DNA from 3 places in the Janthinobacterium paucivorans genome. Region 2 is predicted to be linked to each of the others. Evidence: predicted binding sites of a transcription regulator. Region 2 holds the regulator's gene; each other region holds the start of a gene.
What was found. Region 2 encodes LexA, which represses DNA repair genes until DNA is damaged. Its sites were predicted from a motif close to ACTGTATNNNNATACAGT; they were not measured.

Region 1 (8,253 bases), on a different contig from region 2:
GCTCTGTCACGCCGGGAGCGGGCACAAAACTCGACGCCTGGCGGTTGCCCAGGGTGATGGTGCCCGTTTTATCGAGCAGCAGCACGTCCACGTCACCCGCCGCTTCCACCGCGCGGCCCGAGGTGGCGATCACATTGGCTTGCATCATGCGGCTCATGCCGGCCACGCCGATGGCCGACAGCAGGCCACCGATGGTAGTCGGGATCAGGCACACCAGCAGCGCGATCAGCACGGTGATGCTGACGGGCGTGCCGCTGCCGGCTGCCGCTACGGAAAACAGCGAGTACGGCAGCAAGGTCACGGTGACGATCAGGAAGACAATCGACAGGGCGACGAGCAAAATCGTCAGGGCGATTTCATTCGGTGTCTTCTGGCGCTTGGCGCCTTCCACCATGGCGATCATGCGGTCGATGAAGGCTTCACCCGGATTGACCGAGACGCGTACCAGCAGCCAGTCCGACAACACGCGGGTGCCGCCCGTCACGGCGGAAAAGTCGCCGCCCGATTCGCGGATCACGGGCGCCGATTCGCCCGTGATGGCACTCTCGTCGACCGAGGCCACGCCGGCCGTGACTTCGCCGTCGGCGGGAATCACGTCACCCGCCTCGACCAGCACCGTCATGCCCTTGCGCAGATCGGTTGCCGGCGTAGGCAGCCAGGAGGTGCCGTACTTCGGTGTTTGCATTTTCTTTGCCATCACCGTCTGCTTCAGGGCGCGCAAGGAGGCCGCCTGGGCCTTGCTGCGCCCTTCGGCCAGCGCTTCGGCAAAGTTTGCGAACAGCACCGTAAACCACAGCCACACGGCAACGGCGGCGATGAAGCCGAACGGCGCTTCACCCTGGCCGTTGATGGCCTGGATAGCCAGCAGGGTCGTGATGATGCTGCCCACGTAGACGACAAACATCACGGGGCTGCGCCACTGCGTGCGGGGGTCGAGTTTTTTGAACGCATCGACGATGGCGGGGCCGATCAATGCGGAATCGAACAAGGTCAGGCTTGTGCGTGACATGGTAGCCTCTTATTGTGTGAAAAGTTGCAGGTGTTCGACGATCGGGCCGAGGGCCAGCGCGGGAACGTAATTGAGCACGCCAACGAGCACGACCACGCCGATCAGCAAGCCGATGAACATGGGGCCGTGGGTGGGCATGGTGCCGGCGTTGGCCGACAAGCGCTGCTTGGCTGCCAGCGAACCGGCCACTGCCAGCACGGGCACGATCACGCCGAAACGGCCGAACCACATGGCAATGGCCAGCATCACGTTGTAGAACGGTGTGTTGGCGGACAGGCCGGCAAACGCGCTGCCGTTGTTATTGGCCGCCGAGGTGAAGGCGTACAGGATCTCCGAGAAGCCATGCGCGCCTGGATTGGCGACGCCGATCTTGCCCGGTTCGACCATCACGGCGATCGCCGTACCCGTCAATACCAGGGCTGGCGTAATCAGAATGGCCAGCGAGACCATCTTCATTTCATAGGCCTGGATTTTCTTGCCCAGGTATTCAGGCGTGCGCCCTATCATCAGACCGGCGATGAAGACGGCCAGGATGGCGAACATCAGCATGCCGTACAGGCCCGTGCCCACGCCACCGAAAATCACTTCGCCAAATTGCATCAGCAGCAGTGGCACCATGCCGCCCAGCGGCATGTAAGAGTCGTGCATGGAATTGACGGCGCCGCAGGATGCCGCTGTCGTCACCGCAGCGAACAGGGTCGAGGAGCTGATGCCGAAGCGCGTTTCCTTGCCTTCCATATTGCCGCCCGATTGCAGGCTGCTCACTTGCTGGTCCACGCCCAGCGCTTGCAAGGCGGGATTGGCTTGCTGCTCGGCGCTCATCACGCCAGCCGTCATGACGACGAAGATCAAGGTCATCGCGGCCAGCACGGCCCAGCCCTGCCGCAGGTCACCCACCATGCTGCCGAATGTAAAGCACAGACCGGCGGGAATGATGAAAATGGCCAGCATCTGCAGGAAGTTCGACAGCACGGTGGGATTCTCGTACGGATGCGAGGAATTGGCGTTGAAGAAGCCACCGCCATTCGTGCCCAGCAACTTGATCGATTCCTGCGACGCGACGGGGCCCATGGCGATCGTCTGCGTGCTCGCTACTTGGGCTTCCATGACGGGTTTGCCGGCAGCGTCCAGCACCGGCTGGCCATCGGCAGTCATTTTCGGCGTTTCATACGCCACTTGGTCGAGCAGGGTCACTTCCTTGTAGGCGGAAAAATTCTGGATCATGCCTTCGCCCATGAAGACGACAGACAGGGCCAGCGACAGCGGCAGCAGGATGTACAGCGTGGAGCGCACCAGGTCGACCCAGAAATTACCGATCGATTTACCCGAGCGCGAGGCAAAGCCGCGCACCAGCGCGAAGATCACGGCGATGCCGGTCGCTGCCGAAAAGAAGTTCTGGCATGCCATGCCCAGCATCTGGGTCAAGTAGCTCATGGTCTGTTCGCCGCCGTAGCCCTGCCAGTTGGTATTGGCGACGAAGCTGACGGTGGTATTGAACGAGGAATCGGGGCTGACGGCGCCCAGGCCCTGTGGATTGAGGGGCAAGAAGCCCTGCAGGCGCTGCAGGCCGTAGACGAAGACGGCGCCCACGGTGTTGAAGACGATCAGGGCGATGGCATAGCTTTTCCAGCCCATGCCCTTGTCGGCGGGCAGGCCGGACCAGCGGTACAGCAGGTTTTCCAGCTTTTGCAACCAGCCCAGGCCGCGCACGGGGCCATCGCCGGCCACCCTGGCCATGTACAAGCCGAGCGGATAGCCGGCGGCCAGCAATACGACCAGGAAGGCCACCAGCAGCAATATCGATTGCGTCGTCATCACAGTTCCTCCGCCTTCAGCAGCGCCACCAGCAGGTACACCAACAGGCCAGCCGAGACCACGGCGCCCAGCACATAAAACGCGTTCATTTGACGCTCCCTAATTTGTCGCAGGCGACGGCAAAGCCGGCCGCTACGACGAAAAAAACGGCAATCAAGCCGAGATACACGATATCCATTCCCACCCTCATTCAGGTTTGTTTTGATGCTGTGCAGATTAGCCAAAAGGGTCTAAAAAATTTGTAAAGACTGGAGAGGTGCTTGTAAACAAGATGTAAAAACGACGGCTTTGCCGCATAAAATCCTTCACAATGGGCGTCAAACCACGCGTACGGCGCACTCTTGTTGCCCTGGAGTAGCGCTATTGCTCGCTGGACAAGATAGAATGCGCGAGCGTCCGCACAAGGACGCCATGTCTGCCGCACTGCCCTGTGCCAGTGACGCTGGACGGGATATACTGTATATTCATACAGTTATCATCGCCGCTGTCATTGCGCCCCGCAGTGCACTGGCCTGGCGTTCCAACCACTGTCTTTACTTAGCTTGAACACGTATGGCCACTAAAAAACCAGCATCCGACTACAGCGAATCATCCATCCGTGTCCTGAAAGGACTGGAACCCGTCAAGCAGCGCCCGGGGATGTACACCCGCACTGAGAATCCGCTGCACATCATTCAGGAAGTGATCGACAATGCCTCCGACGAGGCGCTGGGCGGTCATTGCACACATATCGCCGTGACGCAAAACACGGATGGCAGCATCACCGTTGAAGACAATGGCCGCGGCATTCCCGTCGGCATCCACCCGGAAGAAGGCGTGCCGACGGTGGAAATCGTGTTTACACGGCTGCACGCGGGCGGCAAGTTCGACAAGGGTTCGGGCGGCGCCTATGCGTTCTCGGGCGGCTTGCACGGCGTCGGCGTGTCCGTTACCAATGCGCTGTCGACGCGCCTGGAAATCACCGTCTGGCGCAAGGAAAGCGACGGCAACGGCCTGCATCACATGGTGTTTGCGAATGGCGACGTGATCGAACCCCTGAGTTCCCGCCCCGCCCCGCGCGACGGCAAGAAGTCGGGCACGCGCGTCACCGCCTGGCCCGACGCGAAATATTTTGATTCCCCCAATATCTCGCAAACCGAGCTGCAGCGCCTGCTGCGTTCGAAAGCCGTGCTGCTGCCCGGCGTGACCGTCACGCTCACCAACGCCAAGACGGGCGATACGCAAACCTGGCTTTACGCGGAAGGCTTGCGCGGCTACCTGACCGAATCGCTGGCGCAGGTATCGAATGGCGAAACCCTGATTCCCCTGTTCGAAGGCGCGCAGTACGCAGGCCCGGATTCAGAAGGCTTTGCCGAAGGCGAAGGCGCGGCCTGGGTCGTGGCGTGGACAGAAGAAGGCGCCATCGTGCGCGAATCGTATGTCAACCTGATTCCCACCTCGAATGGCGGCACGCACGAATCGGGCTTGCGCGACGGCCTGTTCGGCGCCGTGAAAAACTTCGTCGAAATGCACTCACTGCTGCCAAAAGGCGTGAAGCTGCTGCCGGAAGACGTGTTTGCGCGCGCTTCCTTCGTGCTGTCGGCCAAGGTGCTGGACCCGCAATTCCAGGGCCAGATCAAGGAACGCCTGAATTCGCGCGACGCCGTACGCCTGGTCTCGACCTTCACCAAGCCGCCGCTGGAACTGTGGCTGAACCAGCACGTCGATTACGGCAAGAAGCTGGCCGATCTCGTGATCAAGCAGGCGCAGTCGCGCCAGCGTTCGCTGCAAAAGGTAGAAAAGAAAAAATCCTCGGGCGTCGCCGTCCTTCCCGGCAAGCTGACCGACTGCGAATCGTCGGACATCACGCGCAATGAACTGTTCCTCGTCGAGGGTGATTCGGCGGGCGGCTCGGCCAAGATGGGGCGCGACAAGGAATTCCAGGCCATCCTGCCGCTGCGCGGCAAGGTCTTGAACTCGTGGGAGACAGACCGCGACCGCCTGTTTGCCAATAACGAGATCCACGATATTGCAGTCGCCATCGGCGTCGATCCGCATAGCGTGGGCAGCTCGCCCGACCTGTCCGGCCTGCGCTATGGCAAGATCTGCATCCTCTCGGATGCGGACGTGGACGGCTCGCACATCCAGGTACTGCTGCTGACCCTGTTCTTCAAGCACTTCCCGGCCCTGATCAACAAAGGCCATATCTGCATCGCCCGCCCGCCCCTGTACCGGGTCGATGCACCGGCGCGCGGCAAGAAGCCAATGCAGAAAATCTATGCGCTCGACGACGGCGAACTGGTCGCCATCGAGGACAAGCTGCGCAAGGAAGGCGTAAAGCAGGGCGCCTGGTCGATCTCGCGCTTCAAGGGCCTGGGCGAAATGAACGCAGAACAGCTGTGGGAAACGACGATGAACCCGGACACGCGCCGTTTGCTGCCCGTGACGCTGGGCGAAATCGATCATATGGCTTGCGCCGCCCGCTTCAATATGTTGATGGGCAAAGGCGAAGCGGCTGGGCGCCGTGCCTGGATCGAGGAACACGGCAATGAGGCGGAGGCCGATATCTGATGATCATCGGTATCGACCTGGGCACCACCAACGGCCTGGTCGCCATCTGGCGCGACGGCAAGGCTAGCATCATCCCGAATGCGCTGGGCGAACACCTGACGCCATCGTGCGTCAGCATCGACGCTGACGGCAGCGTGCTGGTGGGCCGCGCCGCGCGCGAGCGCCTGCAGACGCACCCGCCGCCTGGCCACTGGTGATCACGCCCGCGGCCGCCACCTTCCTGCTCGCCAGTGAGCCCGATGGTCCGCCGCAGCTGGCCATCGTCAAGCTGAGTGTCGTACTGGCGCTGTCCGTCCTGTATTTCACCGTGCGCCATCTGTGTCTGCGGCAGCGCAGGTCCGCACAAGCGTCCGGGCTGTCATAATCAGCTCAATAAATTTAACCGCAACAACCTAACACCGAAACAAGCGCCATGTCCACACAAACCAATTTATTTGACGATACCAAGCCAGAGCCGACCCTGCCGGATGAACCGGTATTCGACGGCGAAGCGCTGACTCTCTCTACCTTCGCCGAGCGCGCCTATCTCGATTACGCCATCTCGGTGGTCAAGGGCCGCGCCCTGCCCGACGTGTGCGACGGCCAGAAACCGGTGCAGCGCCGCATCCTGTATGCGATGAATGAGCTGGGCTTGAATTCCACGGCCAAACCGCGCAAATCGGCGGCCGTGGTCGGCGACGTGCTCGGTAAATTGCATCCGCACGGCGACCAGTCCGTATATGACGCGCTGGTGCGCATGGCGCAGGATTTCTCGCTGCGCTACCCGCTGATTGATGGCCAAGGCAACTTCGGCTCGCGCGATGGCGATGGCGCGGCGGCGATGCGCTACACGGAAGCGCGTTTGACGCCGATCGCCAAACTGCTGATGGATGAAATCGGCATGGGCACGGTGGACTTCCAGCCCAACTACGACGGCTCGACGGAAGAACCGAAGCTGCTGCCAGCGCGCCTGCCGATGGTGCTGCTGAACGGCGCCTCCGGCATCGCCGTAGGCCTGGCCACGGAAATCCCGTCGCACAACCTGGCGGAAGTGGCGAAAGCGGCCGTCGCCATGATCCGCGATCCGAAGATGACGCACGCCGAGCTGATGGCCATCATTCCCGGCCCCGACTTCCCCGGCGGCGGCCAAATCATCACGCCGCCCTCGCAGATCGCCGACATGTATGCGAGCGGGCGTGGCAGCATGAAAGTACGCGCGCGCTGGAAGATCGAAGAGTTGGCGCGCGGCCAGTGGCAAGCCGTCGTGACGGAACTGCCGCCCGGTACTTCGTCGCAAAAGGTGCTCGAAGAAATCGAAGAACTGACCAATCCAAAGATCAAGCTGGGCAAGAAGGCGCTGTCGCCGGACCAGGTGGCCCTGAAGGCGCTGATCCTCAATTCGCTCGACACCATCCGCGACGAATCGGGCCGCGCCGCCCCCGTGCGCCTGGTGTTCGAGCCGAAGTCGAAGAACCAGGACCAGACAGAATTCATGCTGATGCTGCTGGCACACACCTCGCTGGAATCGTCGACTTCGATCAACCTGGTGATGATAGGCGGCGATGGCCGTCCGCGCCAGAAAGGCCTGGGCGACATCCTGCGCGAGTGGATCGATTTCCGCTTCGAAACCGTCACGCGCCGCACCGGCTACAAACTGGGCAAGGTCAAGGACCGCATCCATATCCTGGAAGGACGCGAAGCGATCCTGCTCAATATCGACAAGGTGATCCAGATCATCCGCAATTCGGATGAACCGAAAGCGGCCCTGATCGACGCCTTCAAACTGTCCGAGCGCCAGGCCGACGACATCCTGGAAATCCGCTTGCGCCAACTGGCGCGCCTGGAAACGATCAAAATTCAGCAAGAGCTGGCCGAACTGCGCAAGGAAGAAAAATCCTTGCAAGACCTGCTCGACAACCCGGGCTCGATGAAACGCGCCGTCATCCGCGAAATCGAAGCGGACGCCAAACAGTTCGGCGACGCGCGCCGTACCCTGATCGAGGAAGCGCAAAAAGCAGTAGCGGAACAAAAAGTAGTCGATGAACCGGTCACCGTCATCATTTCGGAAAAAGGCTGGGTGCGCGCACGCACCGGCATCGGCCACGATGCGGCGCAGTTCACCTTCAAGGCGGGCGACACACTGCATGGCGCCTTCGAATGCCGCACGGTCGACACCTTGCTGGGCTTTGGCAACAACGGCAAGATTTACTCGGTTCCCGTCTCGGCGCTACCCAACGCGCGCGGCGATGGTGTGCCGATCACGACCCTGTGCGACCTGAGCGGCGGCACGCCGGGCAATGCCGTGCGCATCCTGCATTACTTTGCGGGCAATGGCGCCACTAATTTGCTGCTGGCCTCGAGCGCCGGCTATGGCTTCATCGCCAAGGCAGGCGACATGAGCAGCCGCCTGAAAACCGGCAAGGCCTTCATCACCCTCGATGAGGGTGACCTGCCATTGGCGCCGAAAGTCATCGCTGAAGCGGCCAGCGCCCTGGCCTGTCTGACGGAAGGCGCGCGCCTGCTGGTGTTCGGGCTCGATGAAATGAAAATCCTGACCAAGGGCGGCACCGGCGTCAAGTTGATCGACTTGGACGCCAAGGACAAACTGTTGGCCGTGCAGCCTATCACCCAGCGCGGCGTGGTAGTGTCGGGCATCGGCCGGGCATCGAAACCGCAGGATGCGTCGCTTGGTGCGACCGCCCTGGCCGAGCATTTCGGCAAGCGCGCAAAGAAGGGAAAGTCGCTGGCGGCCAAGCTGAAACCGGTCTCGATGGCAGCCATCGGCTAAGCCTCACCCGCTCAATCGAAAAGACAGGTTCGCCTGTCTTTCGTCCATCGGCGCGTAGCGGCAACAGGTAAAAGTAATTTGCAGATAGTTTTATGGATATTTTATAGACGCT
Region 2 (8,253 bases):
TGTTTAGGGTTAATAGTTTCCAGCATCCACCATGACCACCAAAAAAAACTACGGCTTTACCACCACCATCTTGCATAGCGACCGCCGCAAGGGCATCGAGCACGGCTCGCTGCACAAGCCGATACACACCTCCGTGGCGTTTGGCTACGGCGACGCGCGCCAGCTCGCTGCCGTATTCCAGGGCAAGGAACCGGGCTTCCGCTACGGTCGCCAGGGCAACCCGACGGTTTCTGCGCTGGAAGAGAAGGTCAACAAGATGGAGGACGGCGTGGCGACCCTGTGCTTCGCCACCGGCATGGGCGCCATCGGCGCCGTGGTGCAGTCTTTGCTGCGCGCGGGCGACCATGTCGTCTCATCGGCTTTCTTGTTTGGCAACAGCAACAGCCTGTGGCAAACAGCGACGGGGCAGGGTATCGCCGTGTCCTTCGTCGACGCCACCGATGTGGCCAACGTGGTGGCCGCCATCACGCCGGCGACGCGCATCGTGTTTGTGGAAACCATCGCCAATCCGCGCACGCAGATTGCCGACCTGGCGAAAATCGGCGCCCTGTGCAAGGAGCGTGGCATTTTGTACATCGTCGACAACACCATGACGACGCCCTACCTGTTCCGCCCGAAAGCGGTGGGTGCCGGTCTGGTGGTCAATGCGCTCACGAAATCCATTGGCGGCCACGGCAATGCGCTGGGCGGTAGCTTGACGGACACGGGCGTGTTCGACTGGACGCAGTATCCGAACATCTTCGAGAACTATAAAAAGGCGGCGCCGGTGCAGTGGGGCATTGCGCAAATCCGCGCCAAGGCCTTGCGCGACTTCGGCGCATCGCTGGGACCGGAAGCGGCGCACCATCTTGCCGTCGGCGCGGAAACCATGGCCTTGCGCATGGAGCGCACCTGCTCGAACGCCCGCGCGCTGGCCGGCATGTTGCAAGCCGATCCGCGCGTGGCGGCAGTGCATTACCCAGGCTTGCCGTCGCATCCGCAGCACGCGCTGGCGACGCAGCTATTCCGCAGCTATGGTTCCCTGTTCAGTTTTGAATTGAAGGACGGGATCGATTGTTTCGATTTCCTCAATCGTTTGAATCTGGCCATTCCAGCGAGCAACCTGGGCGACACGCGCACCCTGGTCATTCCCGTCGCCCATACGATCTTTTACGAGATGGGGGCCGAGCGTCGCGCCAGCATGGGCATTGCCGAGTCGCTGATCCGCGTGTCGGTGGGTATCGAGGACGAGGCCGATTTGCTCGAGGATTTCCGTAGCGCGTTGGAGCAATGATGCCCAACCAAACCTGCTGCGGGTCGGTATAGGCGGCTTGTGATGCTCACCGGCTCGGCGCCCCGTACTGAGTACGGTTCTGCTTCTTTGCCACCTCCCCCTTCCGCTCGCCACGGTTTTGTCGGACATTGAAACTTGCGTGTCCGGCATGAGAGGGGCCGCAAGCTAAAAACTGGGGTCAGACCCGGCGGGTCTGACCCCGGCATGCACTTTTACATGCGGTGGCTTAATGCCAGCTGCGCATCAAGCCTACCGCCAAACCTTCCAGCGCAAACTCATCTTCCGGCGATACAGTGATGACCTTGAAGTCGGGATTTTCCGGCAGCAGTTCGATGACGGAGCCCGTCTTCTTGTAGCGTTTGACGGTGACTTCATCGCCGATGCGGGCGACGACGATCTGGCCGTTCTTGGCGCTATCGACTTTTTTCACTGCCAGCAGATCGCCATCCATGATGCCGGCGTCGCGCATGGACCAGCCGCGCACCTTCAGCAGAAAGTCGGGCTTGGCTGAAAACAGGGCCGGGTCGACGTTGTAGCTCGCTTCCAGGTTTTCCTGCGCCAGGATGGGCGAGCCGGCCGCCACGCGGCCGATCAGGGGCAGCGACATCAGTAGCGCTGCCTGCACTTTCGAGGACAGCGCCTCGGCGGCAGCACTCGCCGCTGCACCGATCAGGCGGATGCCGCGCGAGGTGCCGGGCGAAATCTCGATCGCGCCCTTGCGGGCCAGGGCTTGCAAATGCTCTTCGGCCGCATTGGCCGATTTGAAACCCAATTCATTGGCGATTTCGGCACGGGTAGGAGGGAAGCCCGTATTTTCAATCGCATCCTTGATCAGGTTCAGGATTTGTTCTTGTCGTGCAGTCAGCTTGATCATGAGCGGTGGGTGCATACTAAAATGCTGTCTATATGAACAGTCTGTATTTTTGTACAGTATCGTCCACTATGCAAGGGGATTTCCCTTATTTGCGCCAATTTCGTGTGAAATACTGGAATGCACGGTAAAAAGCCGCTGGCTGGCCGCGTGAATGGGCCGCTTGTTGAAGCAATCATTGAAACGTTTGCAAAAGCCGGTTATAATCTTCGGCTGACCTTCCCACACCCGTCTTGACGCCGGGGTGGGCGATTATCAATCCGACCTGAAGGAGTTTGCATGCGTCATTATGAAATAGTCTTTATCGTCCATCCGGACCAAAGCGAGCAAGTGCCCGCGATGATCGAACGCTACAAAGCCAGCGTAACCACCCGCGGCGGTTCGGTTCACCGCGTGGAAGATTGGGGCCGCCGTCAAATGGCTTACTCGATCCAAAAGCTGCCTAAAGCACACTACATCTGCCTGAACATCGAATGCGACAACGAGACCCTGGTCGAGTTGGAAACAGCATTCAAATTCAATGATGCCGTGTTGCGTCACCTGACCGTTAAAATGAAGAAAGCTGAAACAGCTCCTTCGCCGATGATGAAATCGGTACAACGCGAAGACGCGGCCAAAAGCCACCGCACCGAAGCACCAGCAGCCGCTCCAGCAGCAGCAGCCTAATTGTTGACCAGGATCGTGCGCTGAACCAGCTACAAGTCACTGCCATCATTGCCGAGCGCGAAATATTGCGCTATACCCCGGCAGGGTTGCCGATTGTGAATGCAGTATTGCAACACTCTTCGCAGCAGATGGAAGCAGGAATTGCCCGTTTGACCGAGTTTGATATTGCCGCGCTAGCCGCTGGTGAAATCTCAGGCCGGTTCAGTCAGGCAAGCTTGGGCGGGGTGTATCAGTTCACGGGTTTCCTGGCCAGAAAAAGCCGCAACAGCAAGAGTTTGGTGTTTCACATCATTGATTTTAGTGCAGTCACCCCGACTAGCGCATTTTAGATACAGGAGCCTGACATGGCATTCGGTAAAAAGTTCGACAAAAATAAGCTCAAGCTTAAAGAAAAACGCAAACAGCAAAATCCGTTGTTCAAACGCAAGAAGTTCTGCCGCTTCACCGCAGCTCACGTTGAGCAAGTCGACTACAAAGACGTCGACACGCTGAAAGACTTCGTCCAAGAAAACGGCAAGATCATGCCAGCACGCCTGACCGGTACCAAAGCGCACTACCAGCGCCAAGTTGACACCGCAATCAAGCGCGCTCGCTTCCTCGCGCTGCTGCCATACACCGATCTGCACCACGCTTAATCGGTCAGATATTCCTGGAGAAGAACTATGCAAATCATTCTGTTAGAAAAAGTTGTTAACGTCGGTAACCTCGGCGAAGTCGTCAAAGTCAAAGACGGTTACGCACGTAACTTCCTGATCCCGCAACGCCTGGCACGTCGTGCTACGGCAACCGCTGTGGCTGAATTCGAAGTCAAGCGCGCCGAACTGGAAAAAGCTGCTGCCGCCAAGTTGGCCGCATCGCAAGCCCAGGGCGAAAAACTGAGCGGCCTGACCGTTCAAGTTGCTCAAAAAGCTGGCGTCGATGGCCGTCTGTTCGGTTCCGTCACCAACTTCGACATCGCTGAAGCGCTGACCAAGCAAGGTTTTGCTGTTGAAAAAGCACAAATCCGCATGCCTACCGGCCCGCTGAAGACCGTTGGCGAGCACAACGTTTCGGTTGCTCTGCACACCGACGTCGTCGTCGAAGTCGTTATCGCTGTCGTTCCAGACGCAAACGCGTAATCGTTTGCGGGCCTGGCCCGCAAGTGTGACGCTCTATGAAAAGCCGGGTTCGCCCGGCTTTTTTATGGCCTTTTTTTCGCTCAATTTCAGCCCTTTATTTTTGCCAGCACGCCGAAGCGGGTATAATTCGCGCCATGAACGTCCCCTCTGATCCGCAACTGGATTCCCTCCGTATTCCGCCGCATTCGATCGAAGCAGAACAATCCGTTATCGGTGGTCTGCTGCGCGATAATGCAGCGTATGACCGCATCGCCGACTTCATGCATGCGGAGGATTTCTATCGCTATGACCATCGCATCATCTTCGAGCAAATCGTCAAGATGATTAACGCTTCCAAGCCAGCCGATGTCATTACTGTTTTTGAAACCCTGACCCAGCTCGGCAAGGCCGATGATGTGGGCGGACTCGCGTATCTGAACGCCATGGCGCAAAATACGCCATCGGCCGCGAACATCCGGCGTTACGCCGAGATCGTGCGCGACCGCGGCGTGCTGCGCAAACTTATCACCGTCGCCGACGATATTTCCGGCACGGCCTTCAGCCCGCAAGGCAAGGAAGTCAAGCAGATGCTTGACGAGGCCGAGTCGAAGATTTTCGCCATCGCCGAAGAGGGCGCGCGCGGCGCCCAGGGCTGGACCGCTATCCAGCCCCTGCTGACGCAGGTGGTCGAGCGTATCGACGAGCTCTATAGCCGCGACAACCAGAGTGAAATCACGGGCGTGCCCACCGGTTTCATCGACCTCGACCGCATGACATCAGGTCTGCAGCCGGGCGACCTGGTCATCGTGGCGGGCCGTCCATCGATGGGTAAAACGGCGTTTTCCGTCAATATCGGCGAAAACGTTGCCATTGACAGCGGCTTGCCCGTGGCCGTGTTCTCGATGGAGATGGGCGGCGCCCAGCTTGCCATGCGTATGCTAGGCTCCGTCGGGCAGCTGGACCAGCATCGTCTGCGCACGGGCCGCCTGAATGACGAAGACTGGCCGCGTCTGACGAATGCGATTCAAAAGATGAACGACGCCCAGTTGTACATCGATGAAACGCCGGCCTTGAATTCCATCGAACTGCGCGCCCGTTCGCGCCGTTTGTCGCGTCAATGCGGCAAGCTCGGTTTGATCATCGTCGATTACTTGCAGCTGATGTCGGCCAATACGCCGGGCGATAACCGCGCCTCGGAGATTTCCGAGATTTCACGCGGCTTGAAAGGCCTGGCGAAAGAACTCGGTTGCCCGGTGATTGCCCTGTCGCAGTTGAACCGCTCGCTGGAGCAACGCCCGAACAAGCGTCCTGTGATGTCGGACTTGCGCGAATCGGGCGCTATTGAGCAGGACGCCGACGTAATCCTGTTCATTTACCGTGACGAGGTGTATAACCCCGACTCGCCAGACAAGGGTACAGCCGAAATCATCATCGGTAAACAACGTAACGGTCCAATCGGCAGCATTCGTCTCACCTTCATGGGGCAGTACACCAAATTTGGCAATTACAGCGGTGGCCTGGCGCTTTACCAAGGCGACTAAGACCCCGCAGCACTGGCACCCCATCGCTGCCCCCTCTTGCGGGGCGGCTTTCTGTAGTAAATATCACGATTTAATGCTTAACGGAGAATCACATGTTTGGACGCTTGATGCCCACTGAGGGCAAGTTTTTTGAATTGTTTAACCAGCACGCGGAACTGTGCGTCAAGGGCGCCAAAGAAATGCTCGGCCTGATGACCAATTTCGACGACCTGGAAAACCGCGTGCATGCGATCGAAAGCATCGAGAAACAGGCCGACAAAGTCACTTACGCCACCGTGGAAATGCTGCACAAAACCTTCATCACGCCGATCGACCGTGACGACATCCATCAACTGATCACGCGCCAGGACGACATCCTCGACCTGCTGGAAGACGCGGCGCAAACCGTCTCGCTGTACGACTTGAAAGCTGTCACGCCGGAAGCCAAGCGCCTGGCCGAACTGGTCTTGGCCTGTACCGAAAAAGTGCGCGATGCCGTCGCCATGCTGCACAACATGGACAACTCGCGCAAGATCGTCGCCATCTGCGAAGAGATCGACCGTCTGGAATCGGACGCCGACCACGTGATGCGCGCTGCCATGTCCAAGTTGTTCCGCGACGAGCCGGACGTGCGCAACTTGATCAAGCTGAAAGCGATCTACGAAATTCTGGAAACCGTGACTGACCGTTGCGAAGATGTGTCCAATATTATCGAAGGCATCATCGTCGAAAACGCGTAAGCGTTGGGCATGTCCTGAACCAGAATCAGAAAAGAAATTACAATGACCATACAAATCAGCATCTACGTGCTAGGCCTGTTGATCGCCCTCGCGCTGCTGTTTGACTTCATGAACGGCTTCCACGATGCCGCCAACGCGATCGCCACGGTGGTCTCGACAGGCGTATTGAAACCGCAGACCGCCGTTGCCATGGCCGCCACGTTCAACTTCGTCGCCATCTTCGTGTTCCACCAACTGACCGTCGCTGCCACGGTGGGCAAAGGCACCATTGACCCGACAGTGATTGACCAGTACGTGGTCTTTGGCGCGCTGATGGGCGCCATCTTCTGGAATTTGTTTACCTGGTATTACGGTATTCCATCGTCTTCCTCGCACGCGCTGATCGGCGGCCTGGTGGGCGCCGCCGTCGCCAAGTCGGGTACGGGCGCGCTGGTCGCGGCCGGCCTGTGGAAAACAGTGGCCTTCATCGTGATCGCACCGGTGCTGGGCTTTGTGTTCGGCTCGATCATGATGCTGCTGGTATCCTGGATCTTCGTGCGATCGACGCCGCGCAAGGTCGACAAGTGGTTCCGCCGTCTGCAACTGGCATCAGCGGCGGCCTACAGCCTGGGCCACGGCGGCAATGATGCGCAAAAGACCATCGGCATCATCTGGATGCTGCTGATCGCCGCCGGCTACTCGAGCGTGAACGACCAGATGCCGCCGCTGTGGGTCATCATCTCGTGCTACACGGCCATCAGTTTCGGTACGCTGTTCGGCGGCTGGCGCATCGTCAAGACCATGGGCCAGAAGATCACCAAGCTCAAACCCGTCGGCGGCTTCTGCGCTGAAACGGGCGGCGCGATCACCCTGTTCGTTTCGACGGCGCTGGGTATTCCCGTGTCGACCACGCACACCATTACGGGCGCCATCGTCGGCGTCGGCTCGGCACAAAAAATGTCGGCTGTGCGCTGGGGTGTCGCGGGCAACATCGTCTGGGCCTGGATATTCACGATTCCTGCCTCCGCTTTCGTGGCGGCGGTTGCATGGTGGATAGGCCACCACATCATGTAATGAATAGCCATCGCCAGTAAAAAGGGAGCCTTGCGGCTCCCTTTTTTATACCCCGGCCAGTTCCACCGTGAGTCCTTCGCAGGCGAGGAACACTTGCAAGCCATCAAGACGGTGCACATAGCGGCCCATCACGTCGGCAAATACGGCTTCGAGTTGCTCATCGCTGCGGGTCGGCTCATGGTGGGTGCAGTACAGGCGCCGCGCGCCGCAGCGCAGAGCCAGCTCGAAGGCGGCGTCGAAGGTGCCGTGGCCCCAGCCTTGCTTGCCCGTGTACTCCTCGCGCGTGTATGAGCAGTCCATGATCAGCGCATCGACGCCGGCGACCGCCGCGTCGATGCCTGCCTGGCGCTGCACATTGCGCTGCGCGCAGGCGGCATGCTCGGCATGGCCGGGCGGATGCAGGTTGTAGAACGGTTCATGGTCGCCGCTGAAAAACAGCGAAGCGCCGCCGCAGTCGATGCGGTAGCCCAGGTTGACCACCGGATGGTTCATTTCCGCGCCGCGCACGCATGCACCTCCCACCTCGACGTTTTCGCCCGGTGCCAGGGTGCGGTACTCGATGCTGGCCGCCATGGCCGCTTCGCTGACGGGGAAATAGCTGTCTTGCAACTGTACTGCCATCACGTGCTCGATGCCCCTGCCGGCGACGGCATCGTAGGCGCCATGCAGGCGCATGCGGTTGCCAGCGACGAACAGGGGGCTAAACATGGGCAGGCCGTGGATGTGGTCCCAGTGGCTGTGCGTGATGAAGACGTGCGCGTCGACCGGCAGGCCCGCCGGCAGTTGCTGCGCCAGCGAGAAGATGCCGCTGCCGGCATCGAGAATGATCAGGCTGTCGTTGTCGGTGCGTACTTCGATGCATGTGGTGTTGCCGCCATAGCGCGCCGTGCGCGGGCCGGGGGAGGGGATGGAGCCGCGCACGCCCCTGAACGTGAATTTCATTCAGTACCTTGTTACGGTGTAATTGTTGTTGATTCTATTCTAATTGATGACGTTGGCGGCAACATTTATGCATGTTGCCATATGGAAAGTT
Region 3 (8,253 bases), on a different contig from region 2:
GATTCCGCCCTCGCGAAAAGGAAGACGAACTTTCAAGTTCTCATGCTTTGACGTATAGCCTTCGCGATATTCCTCGTCGGCGCGGATGGCTACGTAACTTGTGACCGTGTCGCCTGCGGCCAGCATTGGCCTAATCCATTGTTCGAACGGCGCAAGCTTCAACTGCCTGGTGCACCAGCGTGTTTGAGCAGAGGGAAGGAAATGCTTGTATTCCCGCAGCCAAAAATCGAAATCGCGGCGCGGGTTTAGCCTGGCGATTGGCTTGCCGAGGAAACCTTCGAGGCGGCCTAAGAATTCATAGACCTCGGGGAGTTCTTTGCCAGTGTCGGTGAAAAAGTATTCAACGTCGAGCTCCGGATGGTGCTGACGAACGAAAACAGCGAGGGCGGCGCTATCCTTGCCGCCGGATATTCCGAGAACATGCTTTTCAGCCATGAGAATTCTCCATATTTGCGTCGTCTTCGAGAGTAAGGCGCATTCCAGCTTTCGCCAACGCGGCGAGCAAAATCTCTGTGCTATGTCCGCCTGCCTGAAGAGTGGTCGCTAGTTTTTCAGCCATCGATTCAACCGCATCGCGATGTCGATCGGGAATAGAGAAAGAGCGCGACACAGTGCGCGTTTGAGCGCCGGCACCAATAACCACGGCGAAGGCTTCGGTAGTCGGCTGGCGACCTTTAACAGATGCAAAGGCTTCTGCTTGTCTGAATCGAAGCGCGGCTTGGGCGATATCTAAAAGAGCGTGATCGATATCACGATCGTTCCAATCACGCGGAGGTTTGTTGGCGGCCAGGCTCAAAATGCCCTCGATGCTCTCCTTGCTTCCATCATGTTTAGCAAGTCGGGCGGCAAAAGCGTCTTGACGCAGGTCTCCTGTCACGCCGTTCAAAACTTCCGCTCGCGCGCGCAGCCTGTCTAATTTATCGACAGGCGCATCAAGAGCCTCGAGCATTGAGGACTCAATGCGTGCAAGCAAATTGTCATAAGCGTGTGCGATCTCAGTAATAGGACTCCGGAGCGCATCGACATAGGATCGATCGCTATTCTTCTCAAGAAGCGCTGCCAGATCAATGAACAGAACTTTGTGAGGATCGCTGGCTTTTAGCAGTGTGTCGCGCACAGCCCGAGCGATATCGCTGATGGTATGGGTGCGTTGACTCCATGCCGGCAAACCAAAGACAAGAGCGACGAGGCCACGCGCCGCTTCCAAAGGATCACGAGTGTTCGCGGACGCGCCAACTTCGGCAAGAATGTTGGAGATCCCAGCAAGAATACTGGCCTTCTCTTGGTCGATCAAAATCCAACGCATGGAAAAACGCGAAGAGTCTTGAAGGTATTCGTCAATGTCCGCATCGGTGACGCGCGGAATAAACATGCCTTCCTTATACAACGCGAGGTTGCCTTTGTGGGCAAGCAAAAACGCAGTGAACAGCACGGGCATGATGCCTTTGCGGACGCCATACGGCGGCTTGGCCCATAGGTCGTAAAGGTCAGAAATCTTCACCCTCGTGTTCGCATCAGTGAAGAGCTCGCGCGTCCCTTTCCAAAGATTGGAAAAGGTCGGGGCGTGTTGGTCGTCAGGCGGCGAGAATCGCCATGCGCCATTGCTATCCTGTCGGTGCAGGCCCGTTGCTCGGAGCAATGTCTCATAGAGGCCGCGCTCGGCAGGGAAGCTCGATACGCCGAGATTCTCTTCTCCTTCATGGTCGAGCATGCAATAGAGCAGGTCGCGGCGAGCCTTGACGCTGTTGCTCGAAGGGCTGTCGCGGTTCAAAAGCTCGCTCCACAGTTCCGGGGCGGAAGGGTAGACCGCATCGGCCAAATTGGATGTGACAGGGGATAGACGCCCGTTTGTTTCGAACTCGTCTTCGCCAGCGATCCATCGCGCGTTGATCACAGCTTCACGAAGTTGCTCTTCAAGATTGGCGCGCACCGACGAGATTCTCGCTTGCACTTCGCGGCGCGCGACCGGATCGCCGTTGAGCTCATGGCGCGACTGGACAATTTGAAGCGCGAGAAGCTCGGAGCCGAGATCCTCGATTTTGGCGTGGTTGCGCGGAATGCCAATGACCACCGGCCAAGGCTCCACTCTTGAGTGTTCGTGGCACTTTTGCAGCGCGGCTTTGCTGTTGGTGTTTGAGCCTGGTAGCGCCAGGAGAAATAGGCCGAAGTCGCCATTGTGGGGTTTGAACTTCGTGGCGATGCGTTGGACGTCGTCCAAACGGCACAGCGCCATGTTCATCCATCGCATCGTGCCAGTTTCGTGATAGTGACGCTTTGCGATGACCGGATAAAGATTCGTTAAGCTTTCGATCAAGGAGAAATCGACGCCAGACATCCCTGCTCGGGCTTGCGAAATGGCGTTGTCAATGTCGAAGTCGCTGCCTTCGAAAACCGACCAGGCTCCAATGTGTTTTTTGAATAGGATCACTCTCCAGTTGGAAAGCTGCTCCAGAGCGGCTTCGACTTGCTCAAGCGTGTGGCCATAGCAAAGCGATTTGAGAACGGTCGCCTCCGCCGCAAGCCCCGATCCATTGCGGAAGAGATCGATCACAGCAATGTTCTTGATGAGCTCGACATGCAATGCATCAGTGGTTTTTGCTTCGGCGCGCTCGACGGCCTCGACGGCCTGAGCCCAACGGTGTCCATCCGGCGACGACAGGATCGCCGGCTCTAAGTTGGAGCGCAGGTAGTCCCAATAATCGTTGGGGCGGTAGCAGGACGATTGCAGTTGTGGCGTGGACTCTAGGTAGGAGCGGAATCCGGATGGCTCGACCGAAGCCAAGAAGCCAAATGTGCTTCGTTCGTTTTGCCCAAATTGGCGTTTTGAGATTGGACCTAACAGAGCCGCCATGGCCGGATGCAATGGCCAGCAGGCATATAAGCTTTTGGAGAAGCTCTCGCCAACAGCGGGGCGCCGTGCGCGGATGGAGTCCGCGATCTCAATGGATGCTGGCATCATCCAGTCTGGCGTTGCATCAACGTGGATGGCGCGGCCGATCAACTCCACAACCTCGTCGCTTGCAGCGACCAAAGGTATGTCGGAGTATCGACCTTGAACTTTGACCCAGTCGTCGCGCGTCCCGATGCCAAGCCGAGCCGCATATTGACTGAACGATTGGTGAAGGATGCCAATGACGACAACCTTGCCAGCGGTCCGCGCCGCCGCTTCCGCGAGCTCTTGGAAGAAATAGACGTCGTCGCCCACGCCCAGCGCGGAAGCTTCGAGAAACTTGCCCATCTCATCAATGATGATCAGGACGCCGTCGTTCTTCTTAGACTCGGCGGCTTCGCAAATGTCCGCGATGAGGGCCGAAGGGTTAGTCTTGCGTCCATCATGGCTAAACCCCTGCGCTTGGCGAAGACCTTTGGCGAGCTCGGATACGACACTCGCTCGTTTGCCGACGATCGGGACGGTCAACCAACCCTTGCGATAGGGCAGAGCCTGATCAAATGAAGGCACATCTTCCAGCCTCAGGACCTCTCGGGCTTTCGCGCGCAGATTCTTGTCCGCCCCCAGGGCGCTCGCGAATGCAACAGCCAGCGACGATTTGCCGCCGCCGAAGGGGCCGGTCCAACTAAATGCCCGCTGATTACTCTCCAACAGTTGCTTGGTCATGCTGCTTAAAACGGAGGTAGCCGTTCCATGGCAGATATAGCCGTTCAAAGCGTCGGGGCGGCCATGATCGATATCGATGCGTATTGAGCGCTGATAGTGACGTGAGACGTGGACGATGTCCGAGAGTTTGATAGTTTGCGTGTTAGACATAGGCCAGCTCGATCATGCGTTCGCTGAGGTTTTCAGCCTTGTTGATGTTGCGATGAACTTGCCTCAGGCCTGCTGTGTCGGTCCAAGAAAGCGCTCCGAGTGTGAGGTCCTCAAGCGCAAGAAGGCGCTCGGCGATCGAATCCTCGTCGAGCTTGAATACCCGTCCCGGCGATCCTTCGCCAAACGCGATGGCTTCGAAAGGGAGAGAGCTGAGTCCCGGCGCGGCCGTCTCCCAAAAATCCAAAAGCGCGTAGGCGAACATTCCATCATGCAACGTGGCCTTAGGGCCGCGGCGGAAGGCGAAGTAGCCTTTGCGCTCTTCAAAAATCAATCCCAACTCGCCAAGCATTGGCTCGGCATAGTCCTCGGGTGAGCCGCCTGTGAACCGTGGAGCATAGCCGCGAAGGCACGTTTCGATATCTCGCGACAAAGTTGCGGGAGACAGCTTGCGATTGGGGTCCAAGCTTCGTGCGTATTCGGCCAATGGGGCTTCAAGGTCCTCGCGCGAGAATGACGGGATGGTGACATGGTTGAAGAGCCATTTCCATGTGGTCGCCCGATTGCCTTTTCCTGCGAGCCACCAATGCGCATACCAAGCAGTGGTGGGATTTTCCGAATAGGGGTCCAAGCCGCCGTCCTTCAAAACTGCGTTGGCGGCATCGGTGACTTTGTAGGCTCCGCTCGGAGCACCTTCCTCCGTCATCACATTGCACGCCAACGCCCAATGCCGTATCGCAGCGACCATATTCTTGCCAACGCCGAATTCGGCGATTGCATTGTCGTCGGTGAAGGTCGATTTCAGGATGATGCCCTGAGACTTCGCTTGGTCAAAGACTTTTTTGAGCCACATTTGACGAAGCGGAAACGTCTCGTGTCCTGAGAAGTGTGCCTGAACGCATTTGGGTGCTGTGTTTTTCTTCATGCTCGTAATTATAACTGGAGACCTTCGCCAGTGGCTCGTTTTCACCCGTGGTTATCACAGCAACTGGCGATCTTCACCAGTGAGCGTAGGATGCTTATTGCGGTCGCATGCAGACATCTGCACTAATTTTTGCTATTTAGTACTTCTTGCGGCATGACAATAAAAGCAAAAATAATGAAATAAAAACGCCATACTTTTTAATAATTACTGTACAAATATACAGCATTTTCGCATTTTTTGCGGTTATTCTTATTTCCTCTCGATGAGTTCGAAATATTTTCCAAAAAAATATTAAAAACTAGTAACTGTTCAGCCGAGGGCTAGCTGAATCGAGTTTCCAGCGAAGGCCCGTTGCAGGACGGCGAGCATGCCATGGGCCTGTTTGCGTAGCGTGTCGAGGCAGGAGCAAATGATGCAGAAGTTTTGGGCGACCAGCAAAGTGCGGAACGAGCCGCAGGTTTTCTACTTCACCTAGGGCATGAGGACGGCGCGTTCGTCGAGGTTGTTGGTGGACAGCACGGCAGGACCGGACAGGAACAGCAGCACCGCGTCAAGACGCCGACGATGCTGGCGGCGATATCCTGATTTGTCCTGCTGCGCCAGACGGTTTACAGCATGGCCTCGGTATAGCTGTGTTGATCGAGCAATAAACGCCCTTCCTTCACAATGCCGCGGCAGCAGGACAGTCCCCATCGTTTTACTCTCCCGTATCACCATCCCCCCAGAAACCAGTAAACTAGTTCTTGAGCGCAACTACTTTTATAGGAGCGTCACGCGGCCCGCCGGTGCCGGCGGGCATCCCCGCCGCAAGGCTTATTGTCTGCCTAGAAAAATGCGATGTTCACTACACGCAGCCTGTCTCCTGCCCTGTATTACCTCTTCTTTTCAGGAGAGCCGGAGCAACAGCAGCGCTTTTTCAAGGAACTGCATTTCATTTCGATAGTTATACTGACGTTTGGCCTGTCTTGCTGGCTGGTCACGTTCAGCCTGACCCTGTCGCGCGCTTCACTCGATCATGCGCATGCGGCGATGTCCCTGGCAGGCATGCTGGTGGGACTGGTGCTGGCCCTGTATGCCAGGTCGCTGCAAGCCATCATCGCCAGCGGCACCATCAGCGTGCTGTTCATCAGCTTCGGTTTTCGCGTGCTCATGCTGGGAACGGAAGAACCCGCTTTCTGGGTGTTGCCGCTAGGCGTGATGATCACGCTGACGACGGCCCCCATCTTCAGCGGCATCGCGTATTACCTGGGCGTATCGCTGTACGTGTAGGCCATCCTGGGGATAGGGCAGTTTCCCGTCCATGACGGGCGCGTGGACCAGCATTGGCCCTTGCTGGCCGTCACTATCAGCGTGATGATCGGCTTGGCGCTGAATATCTATTTTCTCGTCTTGCGCATCCATAACTACCGCTCCCAGCGCGCACTGGCAACGATGGCCTACAAGGATGGATTAACCGGGCTCAACAACTGGCGCATGTTTACAAAAAGCGCCCGCATCCCGCAACCGACGACGCACACGCCCGCTTATTTCTTGATGATGACATAGGCGACTTCCAGCAAATCAACGACGTACACGGCCACGAGGTGCTGAAACAGGTCGCGGACATCATCGCAGGGCTGTCGGGCGGGCACCTCTGCGGCCGCCTGGGCGGTGAGGAATTTGCCATCATTTACCAGGGCGATGCGAATGCGGCTTGTACCTTTGCCGCGCAGCTGGTCGACAGTGTCGAGGCGGCTTTCGCGCCGAAGCGCAAGGTGTCCGTCAGCATAGGTATAGCCGAACTGAACAAGGAAGCCGATTTGTCGCGCAGCTACCGGCGCGCCGATGCATCGCTGTACCAGGCCGAGAAAAGCGGCAAGAACCGCTACGCGTTCAATGCCACTTGATTGCGCGCGGCTGACGGCGTTTCATCGAGCAGCGCCAGCTAGCGCAAAAAATAGGTTCACGGGGAGCGAGGATAGGGGAAAGTATTACCGTTACGCGCAAGAACATGGCTTTTTAGCATTTTACGGTATGATTTCCGGCCGTGCGACGCGGCCCGGTGCATGCCTTGCCCACCCTGCCCTTCCAGCCAGCCGCGCTTGCGCAGCATTCTGCCCTAAGGATTATATGTTCGGTTTTAACTTGCGCGTTGCCAAGATGGTGTGGACGGCTTTCCTGATCACCTTCCTGCTCTTTCTCACCTACAAGGTCTCTTCGACCCTGATCGTGGTGACGTTTGCCGTTTTCTTCAGCTATCTCGTGTATCCACTGATCGAACTGCTGGAGCGGTATGGGCCGAAGCGCCTGCCGCGCACGGCCAATATCGGCATCGTCTTCCTGGTGGTGATCTTGCTGGTGGCGATACTGAGCTCCATTTTCGGGGCGCGCATCGAGGAAGAGGCGATCAAACTCAGCGATCAGTTGCCGATCCTGCTTAAGGGCAACAACTTTGCCGAGCGCATCCCGTTGCCGGAATTCATGGAGCCCTTGCGCGCGCGCCTGCTGTCGTTCATGCAGACGCAGCTGAGTAGCGGCACGGGACAAGCCATGCCGCTGGCGAAAGAACTGGGCTTGACCGTCATGCATGCGGCCAGCAACCTGATCTATCTGGTGCTGGTACCCGTGCTGAGCTTTTTGCTGATCAAGGAAGGGCCGGACATGCGCGACGGCTTGCTGTCCCTGTTGAACCGCCCGAACAAGAAACTCTGGGGCGCCATCATCGATGACCTCGACATCTTGCTGTCGCGCTATGTGCGCGCGCTACTACTGTTGTCAATCGCCACTTTTATGTCCTACAGCATCGCTTTTTCCCTGATGGGTGTGCCGTACAGCCTGCTACTGGCGGGAGCTGCTGCCTTACTCGAATTCATCCCGTTTGCCGGCCCGCTGGCGGCCGCCGTCATCGCCGTCGTGGTGGCCGGTTTCAGCGGTTTCGAGCACGTGTTCTGGCTGATCGGCTTTATCGCCGCCTACCGTTTATTCCAGGATTACGTGGTCAACCCGTACTTGATGAGCGAAGGCGTGGAAGTAAGCCCGCTGATGGTGATCGTCGGCTTGCTGGCCGGCGACCAGCTCGGTGGCGTGGTGGGCATCTTCCTGTCCGTACCCGTGATGGCTGCCATTAAGATTGTCTTCGTGCGCGCCCGGGCGGCCTTGCAGGCGCGCCACGATGCGTTGGAGAAAGCGGAACAGGCGGCAGAAGAAGCACGCGCGCAAGCCTTAACCGAGGCTGCGCTGCTGCAGGACCAGGGCAGCAAGGTGGCCCTGGAGCAGCAATAATTCGGAATCAATACCACCTAAAAACCATCACCAGCACCAGCGAACTCGGCGCCGCCGTTGTGCCGTGAGGCGCAACGGCGCTAGCACGAAGCTGCCGAAACAGTGAGTATCACCGACCGAAAATGCGGCCGGCAGCAGCTTGATACAGGTGCTTAAAACTCTTCCCACTCACCGCTGTTATCTGCGGCAGGCTTGGCCGGACGCGGTTTTGCAGCTGCCGCAGGTGCCGCCGCCGCAGATACTGCCGCGGTGCGGGCCGGCGCCATGCGCAAGGCCGGGCGTTTCAAGCCTGTGCTGGCGGCGG

Region 1: the regulator LexA is predicted to act here: its motif matches at 3,280-3,297, upstream of ACQ4V8_RS06510 (DNA topoisomerase IV subunit B).
Region 3: the regulator LexA is predicted to act here: its motif matches at 4,895-4,912, upstream of ACQ4V8_RS10550 (DUF4007 family protein).

Annotation. Positions count from the first base shown of each region.
Region 1 is NZ_JBNYXR010000004.1:83,595-91,847, forward strand. Features, by position in the region: gene kdpB (potassium-transporting ATPase subunit KdpB) at 1-1,009, opposite strand, end outside; gene kdpA (potassium-transporting ATPase subunit KdpA) at 1,019-2,824, opposite strand; gene kdpF (K(+)-transporting ATPase subunit F) at 2,824-2,913, opposite strand; gene ACQ4V8_RS06510 (DNA topoisomerase IV subunit B) at 3,377-5,374, shown strand; partial or broken gene ACQ4V8_RS06515 (Hsp70 family protein) at 5,374-5,553, shown strand; gene ACQ4V8_RS06520 (hypothetical protein) at 5,568-5,738, shown strand; gene parC (DNA topoisomerase IV subunit A) at 5,787-8,141, shown strand.
Region 2 is NZ_JBNYXR010000001.1:397,447-405,699, forward strand. Features, by position in the region: gene ACQ4V8_RS01750 (cystathionine gamma-synthase family protein) at 32-1,273, shown strand; gene lexA (transcriptional repressor LexA) at 1,500-2,147, opposite strand; gene rpsF (30S ribosomal protein S6) at 2,424-2,810, shown strand; gene priB (primosomal replication protein N) at 2,831-3,139, shown strand; gene rpsR (30S ribosomal protein S18) at 3,155-3,445, shown strand; gene rplI (50S ribosomal protein L9) at 3,473-3,928, shown strand; gene ACQ4V8_RS01780 (replicative DNA helicase) at 4,063-5,448, shown strand; gene ACQ4V8_RS01785 (DUF47 domain-containing protein) at 5,541-6,167, shown strand; gene ACQ4V8_RS01790 (inorganic phosphate transporter) at 6,210-7,220, shown strand; gene ACQ4V8_RS01795 (MBL fold metallo-hydrolase) at 7,266-8,162, opposite strand.
Region 3 is NZ_JBNYXR010000007.1:36,849-45,101, forward strand. Features, by position in the region: gene ACQ4V8_RS10540 (phosphoadenosine phosphosulfate reductase domain-containing protein) at 1-435, opposite strand, end outside; gene ACQ4V8_RS10545 (ATP-binding protein) at 428-3,766, opposite strand; gene ACQ4V8_RS10550 (DUF4007 family protein) at 3,759-4,688, opposite strand; gene ACQ4V8_RS10555 (hypothetical protein) at 5,526-5,957, shown strand; gene ACQ4V8_RS10560 (hypothetical protein) at 6,000-6,233, shown strand; gene ACQ4V8_RS10565 (GGDEF domain-containing protein) at 6,155-6,574, shown strand; gene ACQ4V8_RS10570 (AI-2E family transporter) at 6,798-7,949, shown strand; gene ACQ4V8_RS10575 (methyl-accepting chemotaxis protein) at 8,102-8,253, opposite strand, start outside.